DNA from 2 places in the Streptomyces sp. NPDC107528 genome. Region 2 is predicted to be linked to the other one. Evidence: riboswitches for the same ligand, from Rfam matches in the RefSeq annotation. Region 2 holds a riboswitch; the other holds the start of a gene.
The links. A riboswitch is a leader RNA that binds a small molecule or an ion and turns the genes downstream of it on or off. The one in region 2 is predicted to bind thiamine pyrophosphate.
Positions count from the first base shown of each region.

Region 1: linked by a shared signal. The riboswitch ahead of ACZ7L5_RS36380 (thiamine ABC transporter substrate-binding protein) and the one ahead of thiO (glycine oxidase ThiO) in region 2 are both predicted to bind thiamine pyrophosphate.

Region 1 is NZ_JBVKAV010000013.1:240,377-255,356, forward strand. It holds gene ACZ7L5_RS36340 (M23 family metallopeptidase) at 254-853, opposite strand; gene rpsB (30S ribosomal protein S2) at 1,173-2,096, shown strand; gene tsf (translation elongation factor Ts) at 2,280-3,116, shown strand; gene pyrH (UMP kinase) at 3,312-4,070, shown strand; gene frr (ribosome recycling factor) at 4,239-4,796, shown strand; gene ACZ7L5_RS36365 (phosphatidate cytidylyltransferase) at 4,796-5,962, shown strand; gene ACZ7L5_RS36370 (hypothetical protein) at 6,234-6,857, shown strand; gene rlmN (dual-specificity RNA methyltransferase RlmN) at 6,928-8,034, shown strand; TPP riboswitch at 8,080-8,185, shown strand; gene ACZ7L5_RS36380 (thiamine ABC transporter substrate-binding protein) at 8,265-9,365, shown strand; gene ACZ7L5_RS36385 (ABC transporter permease) at 9,428-11,029, shown strand; gene ACZ7L5_RS36390 (ABC transporter ATP-binding protein) at 11,030-12,049, shown strand; gene ACZ7L5_RS36395 (maleylpyruvate isomerase family mycothiol-dependent enzyme) at 12,074-12,871, shown strand; gene ACZ7L5_RS36400 (LAETG motif-containing sortase-dependent surface protein) at 12,933-13,586, opposite strand; gene ACZ7L5_RS36405 (LOG family protein) at 13,766-14,890, opposite strand; gene ACZ7L5_RS36410 (VOC family protein) at 14,928-14,980, opposite strand, start outside.
Region 2 is NZ_JBVKAV010000002.1:619,565-634,544, forward strand. It holds gene ACZ7L5_RS07875 (DUF4396 domain-containing protein) at 1-2, opposite strand, end outside; gene ACZ7L5_RS07880 (deoxyribonuclease IV) at 132-1,025, opposite strand; gene pknB (Stk1 family PASTA domain-containing Ser/Thr kinase) at 1,099-3,039, opposite strand; gene ACZ7L5_RS07890 (thiazole synthase) at 3,182-3,976, opposite strand; gene thiS (sulfur carrier protein ThiS) at 3,980-4,192, opposite strand; gene thiO (glycine oxidase ThiO) at 4,189-5,355, opposite strand; TPP riboswitch at 5,353-5,464, opposite strand; gene ACZ7L5_RS07905 (avidin-fold protein) at 5,517-5,891, shown strand; gene ACZ7L5_RS07910 (NAD(P)/FAD-dependent oxidoreductase) at 5,924-7,153, shown strand; gene ACZ7L5_RS07915 (Rv2175c family DNA-binding protein) at 7,229-7,594, shown strand; gene thiE (thiamine phosphate synthase) at 8,148-8,810, shown strand; gene metF (methylenetetrahydrofolate reductase [NAD(P)H]) at 8,946-9,869, shown strand; gene ACZ7L5_RS07930 (SCO2102 family sporulation regulator) at 9,927-10,889, shown strand; gene ACZ7L5_RS07935 (phytoene desaturase family protein) at 10,920-12,434, opposite strand; gene ACZ7L5_RS07940 (DUF4126 domain-containing protein) at 12,515-13,129, opposite strand; gene ACZ7L5_RS07945 (TetR/AcrR family transcriptional regulator) at 13,525-14,154, opposite strand; gene ACZ7L5_RS07950 (YhgE/Pip family protein) at 14,178-14,980, opposite strand, start outside.

The DNA of each region.
Region 1 (14,980 bases), on a different contig from region 2:
CCACGAGCCTGGCGGCCGACGACCTTCCGCCAAGCCGGCGCGGTTGCCGACTCGGAGGCCGCGGCGGGCCAAGGTCTGTGCGGGGCCGTGTGCGGGGTTGTGTGTCGGACGGCGCTGGGCCGGGTCGACTGTGCTGTCGGGTCGGCTATGTCGGTCGGGTCGACGGCGCCGGCCAGGTCGGCAACGCGGGTCGGATCGGCCACGTCGGTCAGGTCGACTGCCCCGGCCAGGTCGGCTCCGCCGGTCGGGTCGGCTACGTCGGCAACGGCACCCCCAGCACCGGCAGCAGCCGCGACGGTCCCCTGCGTAGCAGCCCCGGTGGCAGGAGTGACAACGGGTCCAGGTAGGCGTCGCCTCGCCGCAAACCCCAGTGCATGCACGTTCCCGTGCAGTGCGAGCCCGTCGGCTCCACCGTCCCCACGACCTCGCCCGCCGCCACCTCGGCGCCCTTCTTCAGCACCGCCCGCACCGGCTCGTACGTCGTCCGCAGCGGCGGATCCCCGGTCCCCGTCAGCTCCACCGACACGACCCCCTTGCCCGCAACCCGGCCCGCGAAGGAGATCCGCCCCGGCGCCACCGCCCGTACCGGTGTCCCGGCCGGGGCGCCGAGGTCCACGCCCCGGTGGCCGCGCCCGTACCGTGTCGCCGGGGGTTCCCAAACACGGAGGATCGGCGGGGGAGAGCCCACGGGCCATGACCGGCCGACCGTAGGCACGGTCGGGTCCGGGGCCGACGCGGCGCCGGCGCTCGCGGCGGTCGGGGTCAGTCGTGGTGCCGGGGACAGCAGCACGGCCGCCGTCAGAAGCAACAGCACCACCAGCCGTCCGATGGTCCTGGCCGTCCTGGCCGTCATCGCCGCCCTCGCGGCACGCGCCGGCCTCGCACATTGCTTCGCTCGCATGCGAGAACCGTCCCCCACCGCCGCCGATCACGGCCGGGATCTGTGGATAACTCCCGGGTTGTGGACAGCGGCGTCACCCGGTACCTCGCGGGTCCCGTACACTTCTTCTGGCGATCCGGGTCACCGGGTCGACTTCGCACGCCCCGATACGACAACCGGAGACGGTCCGTATCAGCGCCTCTCGGTCCTTTGTGGCACGGCGCATGTGGGCGTCAGGCGCGGGAGCCGTCCGGCACCCGCGGCACAACCGAGAAATTCAAGGAGAACGGCCATGGCCGTCGTCACGATGCGGGAGCTGCTGGAAAGCGGCGTCCACTTCGGTCACCAGACCCGTCGTTGGAACCCGAAGATGAAGCGCTTCATCTTCACGGAGCGCAACGGCATCTACATCATCGACCTGCTCCAGTCGCTGTCGTACATCGACCGCGCCTACGAGTTCGTCAAGGAGACCGTCGCCCACGGTGGCACGGTCATGTTCGTCGGCACGAAGAAGCAGGCGCAGGAGGCCATCGCCGAGCAGGCCACCCGCGTCGGCATGCCCTACGTCAACCAGCGCTGGCTGGGCGGCATGCTCACCAACTTCTCGACCGTCTACAAGCGCCTGCAGCGCCTGAAGGAGCTCGAGCAGATCGACTTCGAGGACGTGGCCGCCTCCGGCCTCACCAAGAAGGAGCTGCTGGTCCTCTCCCGCGAGAAGGCCAAGCTGGAGAAGACCCTCGGTGGTATCCGCGAGATGCAGAAGGTGCCCAGCGCCGTCTGGATCGTGGACACCAAGAAGGAGCACATCGCCGTTGGTGAGGCCCGGAAGCTCAACATTCCGGTCGTCGCGATCCTCGACACCAACTGCGACCCCGACGAGGTCGACTACAAGATCCCGGGCAACGACGACGCGATCCGCTCCGTCACCCTGCTCACCCGCGTGATCGCCGACGCCGTCGCCGAGGGCCTCATCGCCCGCTCCGGCGTCGCCACCGGTGACAAGGGCGAGAAGGCCGCGGGCGAGCCGCTCGCCGAGTGGGAGCGCGACCTGCTCGAGGGCGAGAAGAAGGCCGACGAGGCTCCGGCCGCCGCCGAGGCCCCTGCCGCCGAGGCCCCCGCTGTCGAGGCTCCGGCCGCCGACGCTCCGGCTGCTGAGGCGCCGGCTGCCGACGCCCCCGCCACCGAGGCCCCGGCCGCCGAGGGCGAGCAGGCCTGACACCGTCAGCGTCAGGGTTGACGGCGGGAGCGGTACTGCACCCACTTGCGCCTTTGGCGCGGTGAAGTCCGCTCCCGCCGTTCACCCGTAGGTCGACGAAAGGTCAGCGGCTTCCGCCTTCATGGGGGCCGCAGACCCCGTAGATCTTCGATCTTCCAGACTTCGAGAAAGATTCACAGACTCATGGCGAACTACACCGCCGCTGACGTCAAGAAGCTCCGTGAGCTCACCGGCGCCGGCATGATGGACTGCAAGAAGGCGCTGGACGAGGCCGAGGGCAACGTCGAGAAGGCTGTCGAGGCGCTCCGTATCAAGGGCCAGAAGGGCGTCGCCAAGCGCGAGGGCCGCTCCGCCGAGAACGGCGCCGTGGTCTCGATCATCGCCGACGACAACTCCTCCGGTGTCCTCGTCGAGCTGAAGTGCGAGACGGACTTCGTCGCCAAGGGTGACAAGTTCCAGGCCGTCGCCACCGCGATCGCCGAGCACGTCGCGAAGACCTCCCCGGCCGACATCGAGGCCCTGCTCGCCTCCGAGATCGAGGCCGGCAAGACCGTCCAGGCGTTCGTGGACGAGGCCAACGCGAACCTGGGCGAGAAGATCGTCCTGGACCGCTTCGCGCAGTACGGCGACGGCTTCGTGCTCGCGTACATGCACCGCACGATGCCCGACCTGCCCCCGCAGATCGGTGTCCTCGTCGAGCTGGACAAGCCGAACGCCGAGGTCGCCAAGGGCATCGCCCAGCACATCGCCGCCTTCGCGCCGAAGTACCTCGCCAAGGAGGACGTGCCGGCCGAGGTCGTCGAGTCGGAGCGTCGTGTCGCCGAGGAGACCACCCGCGCCGAGGGCAAGCCCGAGGCCGCCCTGCCGAAGATCGTCGAGGGTCGCCTCAACGGCTTCTTCAAGGACGCCACGCTGCTCGGTCAGCCGTACGCGCTCGACAACAAGAAGTCCGTCCAGAAGGTTCTGGACGAGGCCGGTGTCACCCTGAAGCGCTTCTCGCGCATCAAGGTCGGCATCTGAGTCCGTACCGCGATCGGCGCCCGACCCCGATAGGGTCGAGGGCAGTCGTTGGCGGACGCCGTCACCACGTACGCGCGCGTGACGGACGACAGCAGATCTGACGAGGAGGCCATTGCCGCGCATGGGATGCGAAACACACCCCAACCGGCAGTGGCCTTCTTCGTATGTGCACCACGTAACAAAGGCGGGATCTCGATGACCACCAAGGCCCAGAAGAGCGACGACGGCAAAGTACGCGGCCGGTACATGCTGAAGCTGTCCGGAGAGGCCTTCTCCGGCGGCGGGGGCCTCGGCGTCGACCCGGACGTGGTGCACAAGATCGCCCGCGAGATCGCGGCCGTCGTGCGCGACGGTGCGCAGGTCGCGGTCGTCATCGGCGGCGGCAACTTCTTCCGCGGCGCCGAACTCCAGCAGCGCGGCATGGACCGGGCCCGCTCCGACTACATGGGCATGCTCGGCACCGTGATGAACTGCCTCGCGCTCCAGGACTTCCTGGAGAAGGAGGGCATCGACAGCCGGGTCCAGACCGCCATCACCATGGGCCAGGTCGCCGAGCCGTACATCCCGCTGCGCGCCGTACGGCACCTGGAGAAGGGTCGCGTGGTCATCTTCGGCGCCGGTATGGGCATGCCGTACTTCTCCACCGACACGACCGCCGCGCAGCGCGCCCTGGAGATCGACGCCGAGGCGCTGCTGATGGGTAAGAACGGCGTCGACGGGGTCTACGACTCGGACCCGAAGACCAACCCGGACGCGGTCAAGTTCGACTCCCTCGGCTACGGCGAGGTCATCACCCGCGACCTCAAGGTCGCCGACGCGACCGCCGTCACGCTGTGCCGCGACAACAAGCTCCCGATCCTCGTCTTCGAGCTTCTGGCGGAGGGCAATATCGCGCGCGCCGTCAAGGGTGAGAAGATCGGCACGCTTGTGGGCGAGCAGGGCGGTCGGGGCTGACGCTCCGACAACAAGCCCGTCCGGGGGACGGACGGGACGGACCCTGACCGGGGGATGGACAATGTCCTGCCGGTCGGGAACCGTGCAGGAAGAAGACGCGACGCAGCCGGCCGCCGCCCCACCGAGGAACCGCAGCCGGGCCTTACTCAAGACACGCAGGAGCAAGTGGTGATCGAAGAGACCCTCCTCGAGGCCGAGGAGAAGATGGAGAAGGCCGTCGTGGTCGCCAAGGAGGACTTCGCCGCGATCCGCACCGGCCGTGCGCACCCGGCGATGTTCAACAAGATCGTGGCCGACTACTACGGTGCGCCGACGCCGATCAACCAGCTGGCTTCGTTCTCCGTGCCGGAGCCGCGCATGGCCGTCGTGACCCCGTTCGACAAGAGCGCGCTGCGCAACATCGAGCAGGCGATCCGCGACTCCGACCTCGGCGTCAACCCGAGCAACGACGGCAACATCATCCGAGTGGTGTTCCCCGAGCTCACCGAGGAGCGCCGCCGCGACTACATCAAGGTCGCCAAGGGCAAGGGCGAGGACGCCAAGGTGTCCATCCGCTCCGTCCGCCGCAAGGCCAAGGACGCCATCGACAAGCTGATCAAGGACGGCGAGATCGGCGAGGACGAGGGCCGCCGCGCGGAGAAGGAGCTCGACGACACCACGCACAAGTACGTCGCTCAGGTGGACGAGCTCCTCAAGCACAAGGAAGCCGAGCTGCTCGAGGTCTGATGAACGACTCTTCCTGGGGGGCGCCGCCACAAGCCGGGCAGGCCGGGCATGCCGGGTACTGGGGGGCCACCGCGCGTGGACCTGTACAAGGGGCTGCCCCGGCGGGTCCCGCGTACGATGCGCCTGAGGCGCAGCAGACTCGCCCCATGCCCATCGTGCCCGACGTACCCGCGTATGGCGGAGACCAGGATGACGACCGGGGGGCCGCTCGGCTGAGCGGCCCCTTGTTCCGCGAACAGCCGCCCCGTATGCGGCCGTACGACACGTCGCAGGCGCGGCCCTCCGAGGCGGCGCAGCAGAATCCGGAGCCCATGCACGACTCCCCGCAGCCGGCGCCCCCGCCGCAGAAGAAGAGCGCGGGGCGCGACCTGGGTGCGGCCATAGGGGTCGCTGTCGGGCTCGGCGTGGTGATCGTCGCGTCGCTGTTCGTCGTCAAGGCCGTGTTCGTCGGTGTGGTCGCGGTCGCCGTGGTCGTGGGTCTGTGGGAACTGACCAAGCGGCTGGAGGAGCGCAAGGGCATCAAGGCGCCCCTCGTCCCCCTCGCGCTCGGCGGTGCGGCCATGGTGGTCGCCGGGTACGCCCGGGGTGCCGAGGGCGCCTGGGCGGCGATGGCGCTGACTTCGCTGGCCGTGCTGGTCTGGCGGATGACGGAGCCGCCGGAGGGTTATCTCAAGGACGTCACCGCGGGCGTCTTCGCGGCGTTCTACGTGCCGTTCCTGGCGACGTTCGTCGCGATGATGCTGACCGCCGACGACGGGCCCTGGCGGGTCCTGACGTTCCTGCTCCTGACGGTCGTCAGCGACACCGGCGCGTATGCCGTCGGCTGGCGCTTCGGCACACACAAGCTCGCCCCGCGCATCAGCCCCGGCAAGACCCGCGAGGGCCTGCTCGGCGCGGTGAGCTTCGCGATGGTGGCGGGCGCGCTGTGCATGCAGTTCCTCATCGACGACGGCACCTGGTGGCAGGGCCTGCTCCTGGGCCTCGCGGTCGCGGCCACCGCCACGCTCGGTGACCTCGGCGAGTCGATGATCAAGCGGGACCTGGGCATCAAGGACATGGGCACGCTGCTGCCGGGCCACGGCGGGATCATGGACCGACTGGACTCCCTGCTGCCCACGGCGCCGGTGGTGTGGCTGCTGATGGTGCTGTTCGTGGGCTCGGGCTGACGTCCGTACATGTACGTACCTGGGGGCCTCCGCTCTGACCGAGCGGGGGCCCTCCGCTTCGCCGGGCGGGCTTCCCGACTCCGCTCGCGGCGCCGCCTTCGGCCCGCTCCGCCCCGGCTGCGCCGACGCCCGCCGACATGGACAGGGCCAGGGCCACAAGGCGAGCAACAACCACCGGCGGCCCCTTCAGGGAGGTGTTTCCACAGGGAGCCGGGCGAGTGGTGGGCTGCGTTAACGGGGCGGGTGCCGGGCAGCGCCGGTGATCTAGGGTGTGTCGATGCAGCCCTTGCCGTCGCCGCCGATACCGGCGAACGAACTCCGGCCCGGCCGTCACTGGTATGCAACGGCGGCCGCGATCACTGTCGTGCTGATCGTGCTGGGTGTGGCCATCGGTGTGTACCGGTTCAAAAGCGCGATTGACGCGGTGGACACGGTCAACCAGTTCGCCAACGGCGACACCGTTACTCTGCGGCTCGAGCCGGGACGCGAGAAGGCGATCTGGATCAAGGACCGAGGCCCGTCATCCGACCAGGCGTGCGGCATCACCGGGCCGGGCGACCCCCGTCTCACCGATCCGGCAATCGACGTGTTCCTCACCCGCGACGAGACCTGGAACCCGCTCTACACCATCGACGTGCCGCGGGCAGGCGACTACCAGGTCACCTGCACCTCCCAAGGGCCGTCCCGGTACGCCATCGGGGACCCCGGAGGCCTTGTCACATTCGGAGGCTGGCTGGCACTGGCCGTCCTTCTCCCAATGCTCGGAATCAGCAGCGGCGCCGCCATCGTCCTCGTCACCGCCTTCCGCCGCAGAGGCCATCGCAAGCGCCTGCTCGCCGAACGCTGCGGCTCCGGTGGTAGCCACGTGAGTGTGTCGAGCTCCCCTGCGCTCTGATCACGATTCGTTGACGTGAACATGGAGCGGACGAATCGGCACTCGGTTGATCTGCGACACTGGGGGAGTTATGCCTGCACCCGGAGAACTCACTTTCGTCGCCCCCCGCGGAGCCAAGAAGCCGCCGCGGCACCTTGCCGACCTCACTCCTGCCGAGCGCAAGGACGTCGTCGCTGCGATCGGCGAGAAGCCGTTTCGTGCCAAGCAGCTCTCGCAGCACTACTTCGCGCGGTACGCGCACGAGCCGGAGCAGTGGACCGACATCCCGGCCGGGGCGCGGGCCAAGCTGCGGGAGGAGCTGTTCCCGGAGCTGATGACGGTGGTGCGGCATCTGTCGACCGACCAGGGCACCACGCGCAAGACGCTGTGGCGGCTCTTCGACGGGACGCTCGTCGAGTCGGTGCTGATGCGGTATCCGGACCGGGTGACCATGTGCATCAGCTCCCAGGCGGGGTGCGGGATGAACTGCCCGTTCTGTGCCACGGGGCAGGCGGGGCTGGACCGGAATCTATCGACCGCCGAGATCGTGCATCAGATCGTGGACGGGATGCGTGCGCTCCGGGACGGGGACGTACCCGGTGGGCCTGCCCGGCTTTCCAACATCGTCTTCATGGGGATGGGTGAGCCGCTCGCCAACTACAACCGGGTCGTGGGTTCCATTCGGCGGCTGACCGATCCGGAGCCGGACGGGCTCGGGCTGTCCCAGCGCGGGATCACCGTCTCGACCGTCGGTCTCGTCCCGGCCATCCACCGGTTCGCCGACGAGGGCTTCAAGTGCCGGCTCGCGATCTCGCTGCACGCGCCCGACGACGAACTGCGCGACACCCTCGTACCCGTGAACACGCGGTGGAAGGTGCGCGAGGTGCTCGACGCCGGCTTCGAGTACTCCGCCAAGTCGGGCCGCCGACTGTCCATCGAGTACGCGCTCATCCGCGACATCAACGACCAGGCCTGGCGTGGTGACCGGCTCGGGCGGCTGCTCAAGGGCAAGCCGGTGCATGTGAACCTGATCCCGCTGAACCCGACTCCGGGCTCCAAGTGGACCGCCTCGCGCCCCGAGGACGAGAAGGCGTTCGTCGAGGCCATCGCCGCGCATGGTGTGCCGGTGACGGTTCGGGACACCCGTGGTCAGGAGATCGACGGGGCGTGCGGGCAGCTCGCCGCGACCGAACGGTAGTCTGATCGCCGTAGGTACATTTTCCTATGGCGTAAATACATCTTCATATTCCGACAGGGGAGCGCCACAGCGCTGAGAGTGCGGCATCGGCCGCAGACCCTCCGAACCTGGCCCAGGTCATTCTGGGTAGGGAGATCGGTCACCACTCGAGCTGTTGCGCCCTGCCCGGAGCCCTCCCAAAGGCTGCGGGCAGGGCCGCGTCTCTTCCTGGTCACCCCCAGGAGGAATTAGTGAGCATCACCAAGAAGTCCACGGTGAAGTCCGTGGCCCTGGCCGTCGGGCTGGGCCTCGTCGCGCTGCCCGCGCTGTCCGCGTGCGGGTCGTCCGACGCCGACAGCGGCAGCGGCGGGTCCAAGACCGTCACGCTCGTCAGCCATGACTCGTGGGCCGTCTCGAAGGGCGTCCTCGCGGCCTTCGAGAAGCAGTCCGGCTACAAGGTCAGGGTCCTGGAGGACGGCGACGCCGGGCAGGCCGTCAACAAGGCCATCCTCACCAAGGACAACCCGCAGGGCGACGTCTTCTTCGGGGTCGACAACACCCTGCTCTCGCGGGCGCTCGACAACGGACTGTTCCAGTCGTACGAGGTCAAGGGCTCCGACCTGGTCCTGCCCGAGTACCGGGTCGACCGGGACAAGCACCGGGTCACCCCGATCGACACCGGCGACATCTGCGTCAACTACGACAAGGCGTACTTCAGCAAGCACAAGCTGACCCCGCCGAGCTCCTTCGACGACCTGATCAAGCCCGAGTACAAGAACCTCCTCGTCACCGAGAACGCCTCCGCCTCCTCGCCCGGCCTCGGCTTCCTGCTCGGCACCGCCGCCAAGTACGGGGATGACGGCTGGCAGGACTACTGGAAGAAGCTCAAGGCCAACGGCGTCAAGGTCGTCGACGGCTGGGAGCAGGCCTACAACGAGGAGTTCTCCGGGTCCGCCGGCGGCAAGAAGGCCAAGGGCGACCGTCCGCTCGTCGTGTCGTACGCCTCCTCGCCGCCCGCCGAGGTGATCTACGCCGATCCGAAGCCGACGACCGCGCCGACGGGCGTCGCGACCGGCACCTGCTTCCGGCAGGTCGAGTACGCGGGTCTGCTCAGCAATGCCGAGAACGCCGAGGGCGGCAAGGCACTTCTCGACTTCATGCTGACCAAGACGTTCCAGGACGACATGCCGCTGAACATGTTCGTCTACCCGGTGCGCGAAGCTGCCCAGGTACCGCCGGAGTTCACGAAGTACGGCCCGCAGGCCAAGAACCCCGAGACCCTGGACCCGGCGAAGATCGCCGACAACCGTGACGACTGGGTCAAGTCGTGGACCTCGCTCGTATTGAAGTAGGCCCTCGCAAGGGCGCCTTCCGTAAGGGACGCGCGCGGAGCGCGGCGGTGCGGCTCGGCCTCATCGCCGTGCCCGTCGCGTTCTTCGCGGTCTTCTTCGCCCTTCCCGTCGCCGCGATCGTCGCGCGCGGCCTGAAGGTCGACGGTGTCTGGCGGTTCGGGCGCCTCCTGGACGTGCTCGGGCAGCCCGACATCCGGCACGTCCTGTGGTTCACCACCTGGCAGGCGCTCGCCTCCACCGCCCTGACCCTGCTGATCGCGCTGCCGGGCGCCTACGTCTTCGCCCGCTTCGACTTCCCCGGCAAACAGATCCTGCGGGCCGTGGTGACCGTCCCGTTCGTGCTGCCGACGGTCGTCGTCGGCACGGCGTTCCTTGCGCTCGTCGGCCGCGGCGGACTCCTCGACGAGCTGTGGGGCGTACGGCTCGACACCACCGTGTGGGCCATCCTGCTCGCGCATGTCTTCTTCAACTACGCCGTCGTCGTACGGACGGTCGGCGGGCTGTGGTCGCAGCTCGACCCGCGGCAGGAGGAGGCCGCGCGGACGCTGGGCGCGTCACGCCTCACCGCCTGGCGGACCGTCACCCTCCCGGCCCTGGGCCCCGCCGTGGCCGCCGCCGCGCTGATGGTCTTCCTGTTCACCTTCACCTCCTTCGGCGTGGTGCAGATCCTCGGCGGTCCGACGTTCTCGACGCTCGAAGTCGAGATCTACCGGCAGACGTCGGAGATCTTCGACCTGTCCACGGCCGCCGTTCTGACGATCGTCCAGTTCCTCGCCGTCGGCGCGGTCCTCGCCGTGCACGCCTGGACGGTACGGCGACGGGAGAGCGCCCTGCGCCTGGTGGACGCGTCGGCGACAGCGCGGCGGCCACGCGGCGCCGGGCAGTGGTCGCTGCTGGCCGGTGTCCTGGTCGTCGTCTCCGTACTCCTGGTGCTGCCGCTGGCCGTGCTGGTGCAGCGGTCGCTGGACGTGCCCGACTTCGGCTACTACCGGGCGCTGACCAGTGCCGACGGCGGGGTCTTCCTCGTCCCGCCCATCGAGGCGATCGGCAATTCCCTGCAGTACGCCGTCGTCGCCACCCTCATCGCCGTGCTGATCGGCGGTCTGGCCGCGGCCGCGCTGACCCGGCGGGACGCGGGCCGGTTCGTGCGCGGTTTCGACGCGCTGCTGATGCTGCCGCTCGGGGTGTCCGCGGTGACGGTGGGGTTCGGGTTCCTGATCGCACTGGACGAGCCGCCGCTGGACCTCAGAAGTACGTGGATCCTCGTCCCGCTCGCCCAGGCGCTGGTCGGCGTGCCGTTCGTCGTACGGACCATGCTGCCCGTGCTGCGCGCCGTGGACCAGCGGCTGCGCGAGGCGGCTGCGGTGCTGGGGGCGTCGCCGTGGCGGGTCTGGCGTGAGGTGGACCTGCCGATGGTGCGGCGGGCGCTGCTGATCGCGGCCGGGTTCGCCTTCGCGGTGTCGCTGGGCGAGTTCGGGGCGACCGTGTTCATCGCGCGGCCCGACAACCCGACCCTGCCGGTGGCCGTGGCGAAGCTCCTCGGGCGGGCCGGTGATCTCAACTACGGGCAGGCGATGGCCCTTTCGACGATTCTGATGATCGTGTGCGCGGTGGCGCTGCTGGTGCTGGAGCGGCTGCGCACCGACCGGACGGGGGAGTTCTAGATGCTGCTGAGCCTTGCGGACGCGACGGTCCGGTTCGACGGGCGGGCCGTGCTGGCCGGGGTCGGCCTCGACGTCGCCGAGCACGAGATCGTGTGCGTGCTGGGGCCGAGCGGCAGCGGCAAGTCGACGCTGCTGCGGGTGGTGGCCGGGCTTCAGCCACTGGACCAGGGCCGGGTGTTGCTCGACGGGCGGGACCAGGCGGGGGTGCCCGCGCACAAGCGGGGCGTCGGCCTGATGTTCCAGGACCATCAGCTCTTCCCGCAGCGGGACGTCGGCGGCAACGTGGCGTTCGGGGCACGGATGCACGGCTCCTCCAAGGCCGAACAGGCGGATCGGGTGCGGGAGCTGCTCGATCTGGTCGGACTGCCGGGCGCAGCCCGTCGTGCCGTCGCCTCCCTGTCCGGCGGTGAGCAGCAGCGCGTGGCGCTGGCCCGTGCGCTCGCGCCCCGGCCGCGGTTGCTGATGCTGGACGAGCCGCTGGGCCAGCTCGACCGCTCGCTGCGGGAGCGGCTCGTGGTCGAACTGCGGGAACTGTTCGGCCGGTTGGGCACCACCGTGCTGGCCGTGACGCACGACCAGGGCGAGGCCTTCGCGCTCGCCGACCGGGTCGTGGTGATGCGGGACGGGCGGATCGCCCAGACCGGTACGCCTCTTGAGGTGTGGCAGCGTCCGGTGGACGAGTTCGTGGCCCGCTTCCTCGGGTTCGACAACGTCGTCGAGGGAACGGTGGCCGGAGAGGCCGCGGACACCCCCTGGGGCAAGCTGCCCGTGGGCGAGGGCGCCGCACAGGGCACCCGGACGCTGCTCGTACGGCCGGCCGGGGTGCGGCTCGTGTCCCCGGACTCGGGGTTGCGCTGCACGGTCACGGCGCGCACGTTCAAGGGCACGCATGTCGCCGTGCACCTCCAGCCGGAGGACGCGCCGCGCCTGGAGGCGGCGTGTGCGCTGCGGGAGGCGCCCGAGGTCGGGGACGCCGTCGGCGTGGAGTTCGACGCGGCGGAAATTGTGCTGCTGGGCTGATCACCCCGCACATAGGGTGCGGGCATGACGTCACTCCCGCATGATCGTTACTGCGACGAAATCGCCCATCAGATCGGCCTGTTGAGGGCCGTCGTGACCTCGGGCGCCGACCTGTCGGCCACCGTGCCGACCTGCCCGGACTGGTCGCTGGAGCAGCTCGTGCGGCACACGGGCGGCGCCCTGCGCTGGGTGGAGCTGACCGTGCGGACCCGGGCCGAGGAGGAGATCCCGGAGGAGCAGGTGCCGGGGTTCGCCGGCCCGGAGGGCGAGGGTGACGCCGCCGCGCTCGACGCCTGGCTCGCGCAGACCGGCGAGATGATCGTCGGCACGCTGCGGGAGGCCGGTCCCGACGCCAAGGTGTGGGGCTGGGCCGGGGTGCTCAACGCCGGGTTCTGGGCCCGCCGTATGACCCACGAGATCACGATCCACCGCGCGGACGCGACACTCGCCGCCGGCCTGCCCTTCGAGGTCGCGCCCGACATCGCCGCCGACGCGATCGACGAGTGGCTGGAGATCGTCGAGTGGGCGCAGCGGACCCTGCCGGACGACCCGGCGCGGGAGCTGCGCCGGCCGGGGAGCAGCATCCATCTGCACGCCACGGACGGCACCGCCGAGCTGAACGCCGAATGGTTCATCGGCCTCGACCAGGACGTCGTCGCCTGGCGGCGCGGCCACGAGAAGGCGACCGTCGCGCTGCGCGGCCCGCTCACCGCCGTACTGCTCGCCTTCTACCGTCGACTGCCGCTGGACAGCCCGGAGTTGGAGGTCCTCGGCGAGCGGGAGCTGCTGGAGTTCTGGCTGGAGCGGGCGACGTTCGGCTGACAGGCGTGTGGCCCGCCCCCGGGAAGGGGACGGGCCACAGCGGTGTCGCTCTACGGGCGCGTCAGCGGTCGCTGCTCGCCCCGCGGCGCCGCAGTCCGAAGAAGACCGCGCCGCCACCGATGGCGACCAGGCCGACCGCGATGCCGGCGATCAGGCCGGTGTTGGAGTTCGCACCGGTCTCGGCGAGGTTGGAGTCATCGGTCGCCGGGGACGGGGCGCTGCCCGTGTCCGCGGGAGCGGTGCTCTCGCTCTCCGAGGGCGTCGGAGCGGGGGTCTCCTCGGCCGGGGGCGAGGCGGAGTCCGACGGGGTCGGAGTGTCCGACGGAGCCGGCGGCTCCTCCTCTTCCTTCTTGCAGGCCGTCGACGGGGTCGTGAGGTTCGGCTTGATGTCCTCGTCGACGTAGCCCGCGGCCTTGACGTGGACGCGGTACTCGGCGTCCGGCTTCCAGTTCTCGGCGAAGGTGATGGTGACACCCTCGCGGGAGCCCTTGACCACCTGCTCGCCGACCTTCTTCAGGTCGGCGCCGTTGTTCTGCAGGTAGACGCTGATGGTCGCGGGGATGCCGCTGGGGTCCACGTCGGTGACCGTGATGACGCCCTTGTCGCCGTCGCACTTGGCTTCGGCGGAGAATTCACTGATGTTGCAGGCGAGGGCGTTGCCCGCGAGGCCGAGCGCGAGTGCGGCGGAGGCGGACGCGACACCAAGAGCGCGCACGGAGCGCGCAACAGTACGGCGGTTTATGGACACGTTTGTCCTTACGAGTTGCACCACTGAGGGGGGTTGAACGAGGCGGCGATGGGACACATCACCGTCCCCAGGAGTCTCACAGGTTTATAAGCGTGGCATAAGCAGTGTCAACGCATATGCTCTCCGCACGCGTTGGCTTTGCCGTCTTATTGCTCGCTGATGCGTTTCAGCGCCTGCGGAGCCTGCTCGATCCGGTCGACGAGGGCGATACGGGACTCCATCGACCGATCCCGGGCGAGGGCCTGCAACAGCGGCCAGGTCGGCAGCTTCTGAGTCCAGTGAGCCTTGTTCACGAGCACCATCGGGGTGGGCTCGCCGCGCGACTCGTAGTAGTTCGGCGTCGCGTTGTCGAAGATCTCCTGCACGGTGCCGGCGGCGCCCGGCAGGAAGACGACGCCCGCGTTCGAGCGGGCCAGGAGGCCGTCCTCGCGGGTGGCGTTGGCGAAGTACTTCGCGATGTGGGAGGCGAAGGGGTTCGGCGGCTCGTGGCCGTAGAACCAGGTCGGGATGCCGACGGAGCGGCCGCCCTGCGGCCAGCGGCAGCGCACCTCGAAGGCGGCCGTCGCCCACTCGGTGATCGAGGGCGTGAACAGGGGCGCCTTCGCCAGGAGTCGGAGGGCGTCGCCGAGCATCTCGTCGTCGTGCGGGGCGGCGTACGCGCCGAGGTTCGCCGCCTCCATCGCGCCCGGACCGCCGCCGGTGGCGACCGTGAAACCGGCGCGGGCCAGTTCCCGGCCGAGCCGCGCGGCCCCCTCGTACGCCTCCGTGCCGCGCCGCATCGCGTGGCCGCCCATGACGCCCACCACCCGGGCGCCGGACAGGAGTTCGTCGAGCGCGTCCGATATGGAGTCGTCGTGGATCGCGCGGAGCATGGAGGCGTGGATGTCGCGGTCGGCCTTGGTCCGCTGGAACCAGGCGTACGCGTGGGCGTCGGGGGTGTTCTCGTAGCCGTCCGGCAGTGACGCGAAGAGATCGTCGGGCGAGTAGACCATGCCCCGGTACGGGTCGAAGGGCAGGTCGGGGACCGGCGGGAAGACCAGGGCGCCGTCCGTGCGGACCTTCGCCGCCGCGTCCTCGCGCATCGCGCAGCCCAGGAAGACGGCGCCCGCCGTGTCCGCGGTGAGCAACTCGCGCGTACGGTCCGTCAGGTCGACGGCCTGGATACGGAATCCGGCGAGGGAGCCGCGCGCCGAGACGGTCGCGTCGAACTCCTCCAGCGTCTCGATCTCACGGTCGTTGTGGTGGGCCGCATGGGCGGGCATCGTCTGCACCCGCCCATGCTAGGCACCGGCCACGGGACGGCGGGGATCAGCCCTCGATGGCCGACGGGTCCATCCACACGACCTCCCAGGTGTGGCCGT
Region 2 (14,980 bases):
ATGAGTGCCCCCGATGCCAGGTCACGGTTCCCGTACCGAGCAGGAACCATATACCCCCCAGGGGTATTCCCAACCCTGTCCTGTCCTGTCCTTTCGTGTCCTGCTCCTGCTCCTGCTCCTGCCGGGCCGGGTTACGCGTCGCGAAGCTTCTTCAGCCGCTCCACGTCCGCCGCGTGCCCTTCCTTCCCGCCCGGTGTCTCGATGATCAGCGGTACGCCCTCGGTGGCCGGGTGCGTCATCAGTGCCCGGAACGGGTCCTCGCCGATGTGACCTGCGCCGATGTTCTCGTGCCGGTCCTTGTGGGCGCCGACGACGTCCTTGGAGTCATTGGCGTGGATCAGCTTCAGGCGGCCCTCGCCGACGGTGTCCACCAGCAGGTCGAGCGTCTGGTGCATGCCGGACGGGCCGGTCAGGTCATGGCCGGCGGCGAAGATGTGGCAGGTGTCCAGGCACACGCCCAGCTTCGGATGGGCGTCCAGCGCCTCGAAGTACGGCCCGAAGTCCCAGGTCCGCGAGCAGAGTGAGGAACCCTGCCCGGCGGTGGACTCCAGCAGCAGGAAAGGGTCGTCGTCGTGGGTCAGCTCGTCGAGGAGCGGCAGCATGTGCTCGCGTACCTGCTTGAGTGCCACGGTCCGCTCCCGGCCGCCGGTCGCGCTGCCCGTGTGCACGACCACGCCCAGCGCCCCGATCTCCCGCCCGCGCCGCAGCGAGTGCCGCAGCGACTCGACCGACTTCTCGACCGTCGCCTCGGTGTGAGAGCCGAAGTTGATCAGATACGGCGCATGCACATACGCCGGGATCGACTCGGCCTCGCACACCGCGCGGAACTCCTCGTCCTGCCGCGGGTTCCCCGCCGGCGTGGCCCAGCCGCGCGGGTTGGCGACGAAGACCTGGACCGTCTCGGCCTTGAGGTCGTGGGCGTAGGTGAGCCCGACGGAACTGAGCCCGCCGGCCACGGGGACGTGGCCGCCGACGGGGTTGCGGGAGGGGCCCGACGGGGCGGTGCCGGACTGCTGACTTCTCACCCGTTCAGGGTGTCATGCGGCCCTGCCCGCCCGATGACCGGCCGGTGACGAGCCGGATGTGGAGAGTGCCCCGTCACCGGATGGTGATCGTGATCGTCGACCCCTTCGGTGCCGTCTTCCCGCCCTTCACGGACTGCTTCTTGACCGTGTCGCCGAACAGTCCGAGCAGGCCGCGGTCCTCGTCGACCTGGAAGCCGGCCGACTCCAGCGCGGTCGTGGCGTCGTCGACGCTGTCACCGACCACGTCCGGGACCTCGATCATCTCGGGGCCCTTGGACAGCGTCAGCGTCACGGTGTCGCCCTCGGCGGCCTGCTTGCCCTCCGTCGGCGACTGCTGGGCGACCTGGCCCGCGGCGAACTCGGAGTTGACCCGCGCGGGGGCGATCCTCACCTTCAGGCCGGCCTCCTCCAGCTCGGCCCGCGCGTCGGCCGGGGTCGAGCCGGTGACGTCGGGGACGTCCACCGGGCTGCCCTTGCTGACGGTGAGCTCGATCGCGGCGCCGGAGCGGACCTTGGTGCCGGTCTCGGGGGTCGAGGAGATCACGGAGCCGCTGGTGACGTCGTCGTTGAACTCCCGGATCACCCTGCCCGGCTCCAGGCCGCTCTCCTTCAGCTCGCTCTTCGCCTTGTCCAGCGGGTAGCCCTGGAGGTCGGGCACCTTCACGGTCTGCGGTCCCAGCGAGATGACCAGACTCACGGAGTCGTTGTGCCGGATGCGGGCGCCCGTGTCCGGGTCCGTGCTGATGACGGTGCCGCGCTTGACGGTGTCGCTGAACGCGCGCTCGACCTTGCCGAGGTCGAGCCCGGAGTCCTCCAGCCGGTCCCGGGCCTGCGCCTCGGTCTTGGACAGCAGCGGCGGGACCTCGGTGAACTGGCCGGAGTTGATGTACCAGATGCCGACACCGAGGCCCAGGGCCAGCAGTACGGCGGCGACGACGACGAGCGGCCCGCGCGGAGCGCGCGACGTCCGTGACCGGCGCCGGGGCGGCGGGGGCGGCGACTCCAGCCGGCTCGTCCTGTTGAAGACGGCCTCGTGCTCCGGCTCGTCCTCGTTCACGGGCAGCGGCCGCTGGATGTTCAGCGCGCGCGGGATCACGCTCGTACGGTCGTCGGCGTTGCTGTGCTCCGCCGTGAGCGCCTGCGGCGGCACCGCGTCCAGTTGCTCCGCGCTCAGCGCGGCGCGCGTGTCCCGGGCCAGCGCGAGCAGCGCCACGGCGTCGAACGGACGGATGTCCGGATTGCGCGCGGTGGCCGACGCGACCAACTCGTCGAGCTCGTACGCCAGCCCCGGCGCTATCGCCGAGGGCGGCGGGACGTCCTCGTGCAGGTGCTTGTAGAGCACCACGGCGGGGGAGTCCCCGTCGTGCGGCTTGTCACCGGTGAGCATCTCGTAGAGCACGACGCCGCACGCGTACACGTCGACACGGGCGTCGGCGGCGCCCGGCTGCTCTATCTGCTCGGGCGCGAGATAGGAGACGGTGCCCAGCACGGCACCGGTGGTGCTGGTCACGGTGTCCACGGACCGCACGAGCCCGAAGTCGGCGACCTTGACCCGGCCGTCGTCCCCTATGAGGACGTTCTCCGGCTTCATGTCCCGGTGCACGAACCCGGCGCGGTGCGCGGCGCCGAGCGCGGCCAGCACCGGCTCAAGGATGTCGAGGGCGGCGCGCGGCTGCAGTGCCCCGCGCTCGCGCAGCACGTCGCGCAGGGTGCAGCCCGCGACGTACTCCATGGCGAGATAGACGTACGACCCGTCGGTGCCCTGGTCGAAGACCTGCACCACGTTCGGGTGGGCCAACCGGGCGACGGACTTCGCCTCCCGGATGAACCGGTCGACGAACACCCCGTCGACCGCCAGGGCGGGATGCATCACCTTGAGCGCGAGCACGCGGTCGAGGCGGGTGTCCACGGCCCGGTAGACCGTGGCCATCCCGCCGACCGCGATCCTCGCGTCCACGCGATACCGGCCGTCGAGCACCTGCCCGACCAGAGGGTCTTGAAGGGTCGTATCCACGCAGGTGAGTGTACGAGCCGACACCGACACGCCTCCCGGTTCGGCCGGGATCGGGGCGGGACTGAAGCTGACCTGTGACGGACGCCTCACTGGCCGAAGACTTTCCATCGAACGTGCGTTCAGAACTGCTTTCGGAACGCTTTCAGAACGCGGGCCGCTCCGGGTCCAGCCTCGCCAGGCCCTCGACCGGCGACGACGCCTCCGCGAAGTGCCGCATCGGAATCCTCCCCGCCCGGTGGGCCAGCCTCCCCGCCTCCACCGCATGCCGCATCGCATCGGCCATCAGCACCGGCTCCTGGGCCCGCGTCACCGCTGAGGCGAGCATCACACCCGCGCACCCCAGTTCCATCGCGAGCGCCGCGTCCGACGCCGTACCGGCTCCCGCGTCCAGAATCACCGGCACGCGCGCGTGCTCCGTGATCAGCTGGAAGTTGTGCGGATTGCGGATGCCGAGGCCCGAACCGATCGGCGACCCCAACGGCATGATCGCCGCACAGCCGACGTCCTCCAGCTTCCGCGCCAGCACGGGATCGTCATTGGTGTACGGCAGCACGGTGAACCCGTCGTCCACCAGCGTCTCGGCAGCGTCAAGGAGCTCGATCGGGTCCGGCAGCAGCGTCCGCTCGTCCGCGATGACCTCCAGCTTGATCAGATCCGTACCGAGTGCCTCGCGCGCGAGGCGGGCCGTCAGCACGGCCTCTCCCGCCGTGAAGCATCCCGCCGTGTTCGGCAGCACCCGGATCCCGAGCTTCTCCAGCACCGAGAGCACCGAGCCGTGCACCGACGCGTTCACCCGCCGCATCGCGACCGTCGTCAGCTCCGTCCCGGACGCCACCAGCGCCCGTTCCAGCACGTCCAGGCTGGGCGCTCCGCCCGTGCCCATGATCAGACGGGACGAGAAGGAGTTGCCCCCGATGACAAAGGGATCGTCGGCCATGGTTCAGCCTCCTTGGACGGCGGTCAGGACCTCGACACGGTCCCCCTCGGAGAGGGACGTCGATGGCCACTGCGTGCGCGGGACGACGGTTTCGTTGAGGGCGGCGGCCACTCCGGAGGGCGCCGCGGTGAGGGACTTCACGAGCGTGTCGAGAGCCGTGCCCGGCTCGATCTGCCGACGCTCGCCGTTGACCGAGATGGTGACCGGGACGCTCATGCGGGCTGCTCCGTGAGTGCGGCGGCGGTGAAGCGCCTGGGGGTGAAGGCGCGGGCCTCGTCCGGGAGCTCACCGGTGGCCAGGACATGCGCCATGACGTCGCCGGTGACCGGCGTGAGCAGCACGCCGTTGCGGTAGTGCCCGGTGGCCAGCGACAGCCCGTCCAGCTCGGTCGGGCCGAGCAGCGGCGCGTTGTCGGGGGAGCCCGGGCGCAGGCCGGCCCGCGTCTCGGTGAGCGGCAGTTCGGTGATGCCCGGCACCAGCTCGTGCGCGTCGCGCAGCAGCTCGTACACGCCGCCCGCGGTCACCGTGGTGTCCCAGCCCAGCTCCTCGCTCGTCGCCCCCACGACCAGCTCCCCGCTCTCGCGCGGCACCAGATACACCTGGCTGCCCCGCACCACGGCCCGCACGGTCCGGCTCAGGAACGGCGCGTACCGCTGCGGCACCGTCAGCCGCAGCACTTGTCCCTTCACGGGGCGCACGGGCGGCAGTACGTCGTCCGGGACCCCGGGCAGACGCCCGCTGAGGCTCCCGGCCGCGAGGACGACGTGGCCCGCGCGCAGCTCGGTGCCGTCCGCCGTGGTGACTCCGGCGGCCCGGTCCCGGACGACGTCGAAGCGCTCGGCCCAGGCCCGGTGGAAGACCACCCCGGCCCGCTCGCACGCGGCCACCAGCGCCCCGGACAGCCGCCGCGGGTCGATCTGGTGGTCGCCGTCCACCCGCAGCCCGCCGCGCACGCCCGGCGCGAGCATCGGCTCCAGGCGCCTGCACTCCCGCCCGGACAGCCACTCGGAGTCCAGGCCGGACTGGCGTTGCAGGGCGTGCAGGTCGCGCAGATGGGCACGGTCGTCCGCGTCCAGCGCGACGGCGAGCGTGCCGCACCGGCGGTAGCCGAGGTCATGGCCGGTCAGGTCGGTCAGCTCGGCCGCGAAGTCCGGATAGCGGCGGGCCGAGGCCAGGTTCAGGCCGAGCAGGGTCTGCTCGCCGTAGTGCAGTTCCGTGACGGCGGCCAGCATCCCGGCCGCCACCTGGGCGGCTCCGCCACCCGGCTCGGGGTCCACGACAACCGTCGTGAACCCGCGCTGCGCGGCCCGCCACGCCGTGACCAGGCCGATGATGCCGCCCCCGATGACGAGGACGTCTGAGGTTCGCGTACGCGACATGGGCGTCCAGCCCCTCCCTTCGCCGGCATGACCCGGATCAGGTTCGTACGGTCGGAGGCCGCCAGCCTCCCTCTCAGCCCGGTGCGTCCGGGCTCCCGCGAGTGCTCTACGTTGGCCACCCTAGCCCGCCGCCCGAAGTCTCAGTAAGGGAGCCCGCGCCCGTGCCCCGCTCGCTCGACGGTCTCGTCCTCGCCCCGGTCGCGGACCAGGCCCCAGGTCAGGTGGGTACACGCACCCGGTTCGCGTACCACGAGAAGGACGGCGAGATCTGGGCCGAGTACGCGGGCGGCGACGTCGTACGCGGCCATCTCGTGGGCACCAGGGAAGACGACCGGCTGGACTTCCGGTACGTGCAGCTCAAGCGGGACGGCACGACGTCGTCGGGGCACTGTGTGTCGATGGTGGTCGAGCTGCCCGACGGGCGGGTGCGGCTGGAGGAGACCTGGGAATGGGAGTCGCAGACGGGCAGCGGGACCAGCGTGGTGGAGCAGCTTCCGGTCGAGGTTGTGCAGCAGGTCACTGAGCACGCCCCCTGACTGACGAATAGTCAGTTGTCTATGGTGATCAGGTGAGCGAGCAGACGCAGCAACGGGGCACGTCAGCGGCACGCCGTGTGGTCGTGGCCGGCGCGGGCATGGCCGGCGTACAAACGGCGGTCGCCCTGCGGGAACAGGGTTTCACCGGCACCGTCACACTGATCGGCGCCGAGCCCCACCAGCCGTACGACAGGCCGCCCCTGTCCAAGGCCGTGCTGCTCGGCAAGGCCGAGGGCTCCGCCTTCGACGTCGACTTCGAGGCGCTCGGGGTCGAACTCCAGCTGGGGCGCGAGGTGCTGGGCGTGCGCCCCGCCGAGCACCAGCTGGACACCGAGGCCGGGCCCGTCCCGTACGACGTCCTCGTCCTCGCCACCGGCGCCGAACCGATCCGGCTGCCGGGCGCGGAGGGTGTGCCCGGCGTGCATCTGCTGCGCACCCTGGACGACGCCGAGCGGCTGCGGCCGGTGCTGGCCCGGCAGCACGACATCGTGGTCGTCGGCGCGGGCTGGATCGGCGCGGAGTTCGCCACGGCCGCGCGCGAGGCGGGCTGCGCGGTGACGGTCGTGGAGGCGGCCGAGCGGCCGCTCGCGGGTGCCCTGCCCGCGGAGGTGGCGGCGCCGATGACCGCCTGGTACGAGGACAGCGGGACGGTGCTGCGTACGCACGCGCGCGTGGAGCGCGTCGAGCCCGGCGAGGTGATCCTCGACGACGGCTCGTGGGTGCCCGCCGACGCGGTCGTGGTCGGCATCGGGGCGCGGCCCGCCACGGCCTGGCTGGCGGGCTCGGGCATCGAGCTCGGAGCACAGGGCGACGTCGTGGCCGACGAGCGCCTGCGCACGTCCGTGCCGGACGTCTACGCGGTCGGCGACTGCGCCTCCTTCCCGTCGGGGCGGTACGGCGCGCGCCTCCTGGTCCACCACTGGGACAACGCCCTCCAGGGCCCGCGCACGGTCGCCGCGAACATCCTCGGCGAGAGCTCCGCGATCTACGACCCCGTGCCGTACTTCTGGTCCGAGCAGTTCGGCCGCTTCGTCCAGTACGCCGGCCATCACGCCGCCGCCGACACGCTTCTGTGGCGCGGCGATCCGTCGGGCCCCGCCTGGACCGTCTGCTGGCTGCGGGGGGACCGGCTCGTCGCCCTGCTGGCGGTGGGCCGGCCGAGGGATCTGGCGCAGGGCCGACGGCTGATCGAGGCGGGCACGCCGGTGAACGCGGAGCTGCTGAAGGATCCGGGACGGCCGATGAAAGCCGCGGTGGCGTAGCACGTCACCCCAACAGGTCCTCCGGGCGGACCGGCCTGGCTTCCGACTGTCAGTGGCAGATGGCAGGCTTGTTCCGTGACCGAGATTGACGCAAAAACCGATGCTCTCGTCCCCGCCTGGCTCACCCTCCCCGACATCGCCGAAATGTTCGGCGTCGAGGTGACCCGCGTCCGGCAGCTGGTCAAGGACGGCCAGCTCATCGCCGTACGCCGTGGTGAGAACCGCGCACTGCACGTCCCCGCCGCCTTCATCGACGGGGACAAGGTCGTCAAGGGTCTGTCCGGGACCCTGACGCTCCTGCGGGACGACGGCTTCACGGACGAAGAGATGCTGGAGTGGCTCTTCACCCCCGACGACAGCCTGCCCGGCACCCCCGCGCAAGCCCTCAGTGAGAATCGCGGCACGGAGGTGAAGCGCCGAGCCCAGGCGCTCGCCGTCTGAGTCCGAACCCACCGATCCGAACACCGTCCGGCGCCCGGGCCGGGGCCGCCCCAAGGGCCACGGCCGCGTCCCGTTGCGGCCCGGAGCCGGGAGCCGGGAGCGGGACGCGCGTGGCGCACGGTGGAGTGACCGCACGGTGGGAAGTGGCGGGGAGCGGTGGGGAGAACCTGCCGCTACCGTTCCCGCTCGGGGCCGGGGCCGGGCTCATGGGCCACCGGCGCGACGGCGTCTCCGTAAGCGAGGAGGCTTCGGCCGTCCGGCCGGCATGGGTCGGCCGGGCGTGCCCCGTCGGCCGGTGCCGGATCGAGGTCGAGGCCGCCGCCGGAGGGGCGCCGTCCCCGGGCTCGAAGCAGGGCGTCCCCGGGCGCGAAGTAAGGCGTCCCGGGGCACGAAGCAGGGCTCGCCCGCACCGGCGGCCGGGTCCGCTGCCACCCCGCCCCGGCCCACCACACCCCACCGCTCCGCGACGTCGCGCCCCGCTCCGGCTACCGTGCCACCGTCCGGCACCCGCCCGACGTCACCCGTCCGGCAACCCGACCACAGGGGGCACCGTATGTCCGACACCGTCACCGCAGGCACCGCCCGCGCCCAGCTCGCCGATGCCCGGCTCTACCTCTGCACCGGCGCCCGCAAGCAGCAGGGCGACCTCGCGGAGTTCCTGGACGCCGTGCTGGCGGGGGGCGTCGACATCGTGCAGTTGCGGGACAAGGGCATGGAGGCGGCCGAGGAACTCGAGCACCTGAAGGTCTTCGCCGACGCCTGCGCCCGGCACGGCAAGCTCCTCGCGGTCAACGACCGTGCCGACGTGGCCCATGCCGCCGGCGCCGACGTCCTGCACCTGGGCCAGGGCGACCTCCCCGTACCCGCGGCCCGCGCGATCCTCGGCGGCGACGTCCTCATCGGCCGCTCCACGCACTCCGAGTCCGAGGCCTCCGCGGCCGCCGTCCAGGAGGACGTCGACTACTTCTGCACCGGCCCCTGCTGGCCGACCCCCACCAAGCCCGGCCGCCACGCCCCCGGTCTCGACCTGGTCCGGCACACAGCCGCCCTCGGCACCGACCGCCCCTGGTTCGCCATCGGCGGCATCGACCTCGCCAACCTCGACCAGGTGCTGGAGGCGGGCGCCCGCCGTGTCGTCGTCGTACGGGCGATCACGGAGGCGGACGACCCGGGCGCGGCGGCGGCGGAGTTCGCCAAGCGGCTGCGGCAGGGGTAGTGCCCCGCCCGCCCTGGTGGGCACCCGGCCCCGGATTTCCTGACGTTTGTCCAAGGCGTGGACAACAACCCGGCAAATCGGGCAAATGTCCTGCGTCCGGTTGGGGGACCGGGGCCCCCTGACTAACCTGCGAGTATGGCCCTCGGCACCGCATCCATCAGATCGGACCACGCTCGTACCGTGCGCGAGATGCTCGCGACCGGAAAGACGACGTACTCCTTCGAGTTCTACGCGCCCAAGACCCCGAAGGGCGAGCGGAACCTGTGGAACGCGCTGCGCCGGGTCGAGGCCGTAGGACCCGACTTCGTCTCCGTGACCTATGGCGCGGGCGGTTCCACCCGCGCGGGCACGGTCAAGGCGACCGAGGCGATCGCCTCGGACACCACGCTCACCCCGATCGCCCACCTCACCGCCGTCGACCACTCGGTGGCGGACCTGCGCAACATCATCGGGCAGTACGCCGACGCCGGGATCCGCAACATGCTGGCCCTGCGCGGCGACCCGCCCGGTGACCCGCTGGGCGACTGGGTGCGGCATCCGCAGGGCCTTGCCTACGCCGCCGAACTCGTCGAACTGATCAAGGCCTCCGGAGACTTCTGCGTGGGCGTGGCGGCCTTCCCCGCGATGCACCCGCGCTCCGCCGACTGGGAGGCGGACGTCGGTCACTTCGTCGACAAGTGCCGCGCGGGCGCGGACTACGCGATCACGCAGATGTTCTTCGATCCGGAGGACTACCTGCGTTTGCGCGACCGGGTGGCGGCCGCGGGCTGCGACACCCCGATCATCCCGGAGATCATGCCGATCGCCAGCGTAAAGACGCTGGAACGCATTCCCTCCCTCACCAACGCCGCCTTCCCGGCCGCCCTGAAAGAGCGGATCCTCACAGCCAAGGACGATCCCGCGGCTGTACGCTCCATTGGCATCGAGTTCGCCACGGAGTTCTGCGCGCGGCTGCTGGCCGAGGGAGTGCCCGGACTGCACTTCATCACGCTCAACAACTCCACAGCTACCTTGGAAATCTACGAAAGCCTGGGCCTGCACCACCCACCGCAGGCCTAGACCGGCCGTCCTGATATACGTCACACTGCGTAGGCGGCCACTGGGAGAGGGGCGTACATGGGCTGGACGGTCCTCTACATCGCATTCGGCGTCGTCGCGCTGTGGCTGCTGGGCGAGGTGCTTCTGCAGTACAAGGCGCGGCTGCGCTGGCGGCTGCTCGCCTTCGTCGGGTTCCTCGGCGTCGTGGTCGGGGTGCTGATTCCTTCCGTCATCGTCATCGGTCTGGGCGCGGCAGCGTTCGCGGTCGGCCAGACCTACGTCACGCTGTCGTTCCGCCGCGGCTTCTCGGCCGGCTGGGCGGTCTCCGCGCCGGCCCTGGGCCCGCTGGCCGCCGCCAAGCGCCGCCGCGGTGAGCCCGACCGCCAGGAACCGACCCTCGAGGTCTCCGACCTGGAGGCGGCCGAGGGCGGCTACGCGGACAATGACGCCAAGTACGGCCACGACGGCGTCGGTTACGGCGACGACTACGACCGCGACGACGTGTTCACCCCGTCACGCACAGCTCAGCCCACCGCCGCGGAGACGACCTCCGTCTATGAACCGCAGCCCCTGCCGGACGACACGGGCTCCTACGGCATATACGGCGGCGACCCCGCCTACGCCGCCGCCGAGCAGAACTACGCGGCCACCGGCCAGCACCAGGACCAGTACGCGACGGCCGACCAGACCTACGCGTACGACGGCTACACCGGCTACGACCAGCAGCAGTACGGCTACGACGCCACCGGCCAGCAGCAGTACGCCGCGTACTCCGACCCGTACATCGGCACCCAGACCTACGGCGGCGCCTCCTACGACGCCTATGGCCAGCAGCAGTACGGCCAGCAGGGCTACACCCAGGACCAGTACGCCACCGGCACCTACGGCGGCGAGACGCCGGCCGGCGGCGTCTGGGTCCCGCAGCAACGCACCGACGAGGCCTACGGCGGCGAACTCCCGCCCGAGCAGCAGTACCCGTACCAGGGCGAGGGCCAGCAGCAGGGGCACGGGCAGGGGTACGACGAGCAGTACCGCTTCTGACGGCCACGCCCGGCGCGGCTCACGCCCGGGTCACTGAGAGCCCCGGAACTCGGGCCCCTCCACGATCAGTCCCGCCACCAGCGCGCCCGACATGCCGGCGTGGGGGAGCCCGCCGCCCGGGTGGGACCAGCCGCCGACCGTGAACAGGCCGGACACGGCCGTGCTGTTGGACGCGTGCAGCAGACGCCCCTCCGCCGCGGCCAGCGAGGGTGCCGGAACCGCTCCGCCCTCCGCGCCGGTCTCCGCCGCGATGGCGGCCGGCGTACGCACCTCGTGCCAGAGGAGCCGGTCACGCAGGTCCGGGACGGCACGCTCCGCGACCGTGATCAGGTCCTCGGAGTGCCGGGCGAAGGCCTCCGATTCCGCCCCGCTCCAGTCAGGCTGTGCCGGCACCGTCGAAGTGAGCGTGATCGCCTCATGCCCGGGGTCCGGAACCAGCTCCGGGTCGTCGGGCCGCAGGACGGTGACCGTGGCCCGGGCGGCCATGCCCCCCGCCGTCCCGAACAAGGCGTCCAACTCGGCCTCACGGTCCTCTGCGTGCACCACAGTTCGGTGCGCCACTCCTTCCGGCCGGGCCCCGCGCAGCGCCAGCAGCACCGTCAGACGGCTCGCCGCCCCGCGCTGGGGCGCGACCTCATCCTCGCCGCGTGGCGCCGTGCCCCGGACGAGGCGGTCCAGCACCCCGGGGGTGACCCCGGAGACCACGAAGTCGGCCTCCACCACCGAACCGTCGGCCAACTCCAGCCCCGCCGCCCGGCCGTCCTTCTCCAGCACCCCGGCGACCTCCGCGCCGAAGCTGAACTCGACCTTCCGGGCCACGCACCGCTCGTACACCGCCCGCGCCAACTCCCGTATGCCGCCGCGCACATACCAGATCCCGAACGCGTGCTCCAGGTACGGCAGCACCGCCGCGCTCGCCGGGGTCTCGCGCGGATCCAGGCCGTACGCGAGCGCGTGGCTCTCCAGCAAGGCGACGAGCCGGGGGTCGCGCAGCTCCCAGGCGCCGACCTCGGCGAGGGTGCCGGCCCGGCGGGTGCGCAGGAACCGCTTGTGGGGGACCGCAGGGTAGGGCTCGCGCTCGGCCAGCACCTGCCAGTTCGGCCACAGGGGCTCCTCCAGCAGCGGTCTGCGCGTGCGGTCCCAGGCCTCGCGGGCGCGGACCAGGAAGTCGCCCCACCGGCCGCCCGTACCGGCGCCCAGCGCTTCGTCGAGGGCTGTCACGATGCCCGCGCGCGACGCGTTCGGCAGATTGACCTCGGTGCCGTCCGCGAAGACATGCCGCGCGGACGGGTCGACCTGGACCAGCTCGACGCACGCCTCCAGGGGCTCCTTGCCGGTCTTGACGAACAGATCGCGGTACACGGCGGGGAGGGGGAGCAGCCCCGGGCCCGTGTCGAACCCGAAGCCGTCACGCTCGAAGCGGCGCACCGCTCCGCCGTACGTCTCCGTACGCTCGTACACCGCCACCCGGTGGCCCGCGACGGCGAGCCGGGCAGCGGCCGCCATCGCGCCCATCCCGGCGCCGATCACCGCAATCCTTGCCATGCGTGGGACTTTATCGGCCGTCACTGACAACGGCTCCCTGACCTCGGGCGCAAGCACACCCGAGGTCCTGTGCGGACGCCTCAGCCGGGCCGTTGCCCCACCGCCTGGGTGAGCCGCTTCTCCTCCCGGCGCTCCGCCCTGCGGCGCAGGAAGCGACGGATCCGTGAGACCAGGAAGAGGAGCAGCAGCAGCCCGGCGAGCAGCAGAACGCCCGCGATGACCGCCGCGGCGACGGGGTAGAAGATCGCGAGGGTGATGAGGGCGCCGACCCCGAGGTCCTCGGCGATGCTCACCACGATGTTGCTGAACGGCTCCGGCGAGGTGTTGACCGCCATCCGCGTGCCCGCCTTGACCAGGTGGCTCAGCAGCGCCGTGGAACCGCCGACCGCGCCGGCCGCCAGCTCGGGCAGCGACCCGCTCTGCCCGGCGAGCAGCGCGGCCACGACCGCGCCCGCCACCGGCCGGATCACGGTGTGCACCGAGTCCCAGGCCGAGTCCACGTACGGGATCTTGTCGGCGACGGCCTCGCAGAGGAACAGCACGCCGGCCGCGATCAGTACGTCGGGACGTTGCAGCGCCTCGGGCACCTCGTCGCTCAGCCCTGTCGCGCCGAACACGCCGAGCAGCAGGACCACGGCGTAGGAGTTGACGCCGCTGGCCCAGCCGCTGGTGAAGATCAAGGGAAGTATGGACACGGACGCGATCGTAACCAGTCGGCAACGGCGGGGCTTGGGGATGAGTGCGCAGTTCTGAGTACGCGTACCTAGTCGGTGAGTTGAGTACGCGCGCGGATGGGGCCCGGCCTGCCGGAACGAGAGAGTGGGGGCACGGAGAAGGGGATCGGCTCCGGCACCGGCGACACGGGGCGCCGGAATCGGAGCGGGCCCCGGATCCGCTCCTTCCGCCGGCCCGGCGTCGGCGGGAGCGAGACGGGGGACCCGGGGGAACGGCCGGACGGGGGTCCAGCGGGGGACACGGGGGAGTACGGGGGAAACGGGGGAGCACGAGAGGGCGCCGGTTCGGCAGTGGCCCGCGGGGGACGCGGCCACCGTCGAACCGGCGCTTTCGTGTGCGTACGACGCCTGTCGCGTCAGTGGCGCCCGCTCACCCGGCCCTGCAACAGCCGGGACAGCGCCGAGTGCACGTCGTCCAGGGAGCGCTCCGGCTGGAACGACTTCCAGTCCAGCGCCGCCACCAGGACCATGCCGACCAGGGCGGCGGCAGTCAGCTGGACGTCGATCTCCTCGCTGAACTCGCCATTGTCCACGCCCTCGCGCAGCACGCCCTCGACGACCGCCACGGCCTGCTGCCGGACCACCATCAGCGTGGACTGCCAGGCCCGGTTCGTCCGCCACAACTCGGCGACGTAGAGCTGGGTGAAGGACGGGTAGCGGTCGATGAAGACCAGCCCCGCGCGGATCATCGCGTCCAGGGCGGCCACCTTGCTGCCGCCGTCCCGCGCGGTCTTCTCCGCCGCCTCCCGCAGGGACGCGGTGAGGAGTTCGACTCCGTGGCGCAGAAGCTCCTCGAAGAGGACCGACTTGCTGGCGAAGTTGTAGTAGACCGTGCCTTTCGCCACCCCGGCCCGTTCGGCGATCTCGTCAACGGTGGTGGCGGAGAAGCCCTGTTCGGCGATGAGTGTGACGGCCGCCTCGTAGAGCTTCTGCCGGGTGGCCTCACGGCGCGTGCTGCCGCCCGACGCGGCGTTGCTGCTTTCCATGGGCCTGATTGTGCCGCGCGCTCTCACAGGGTCAGCTCCGGGTGCAGCCGGTCGAGCGTCCACACCTGCCGGCGACGGGCCGACAGGGCGGTCAGCGCGAGGGCGCCCGCGGTGAAGGCGACGAGCACCACGCACGCGTGCCACACCGGTTCAAGCCCGCCGCCCGTGATGAGCCTCCTGAGCGCCTCCACGACATAGCTCATCGGCAAGAAGGGGTGCAGCGCGTTGAAGAAGCCCGGGCTGGTCTGCACGGGATAGGTACCGCCCGCGGACGTCAACTGCAGCATGAGGAAGGCCAGGACGAGAATCCGGCCCGCCGCGCCGAAGCGCGCGTTCAGCCACTGCACGATCGCCGCGAAGCATGCCGTCACGAGGAACAGGAAGCCCACCGTCCCGGCCGCCCGCACCATCTGCAGCCCGACGGCCCAGTGCAGCACCGACATCAGGGCCATCGTCTGCAGCGCCCCGATCGCCACCACGGGCAGCCAGCCGGCCAGCGCGATCCGCCAAGCCGAGGCGCCCGCGGCGAGCGCACGCCGGTTCATCGGCGTGATCACCATGTACGCCACCATCGCGCCCACCCACAGGGACAGCGGGATGAAGTACGGGGCGAATCCGGTGCCGTAGTTGGGCGCCTTGTGCATGTCCCGGGAGACGAGCTGGACCGGGTCGGACATGACCTCGGTGCGCTGTTCGCGGGCCGTCTTGTCGTAGTCGGGGATCTTCTCGGCACCGTCGTGCAGCCCGTCCGAGAGCTTCCCGGAGCCGTCGACGAGCTTGTAGATGCCGCCGTTGAGGTCGACCGCGCCGGACTTGAGCTCGCCCA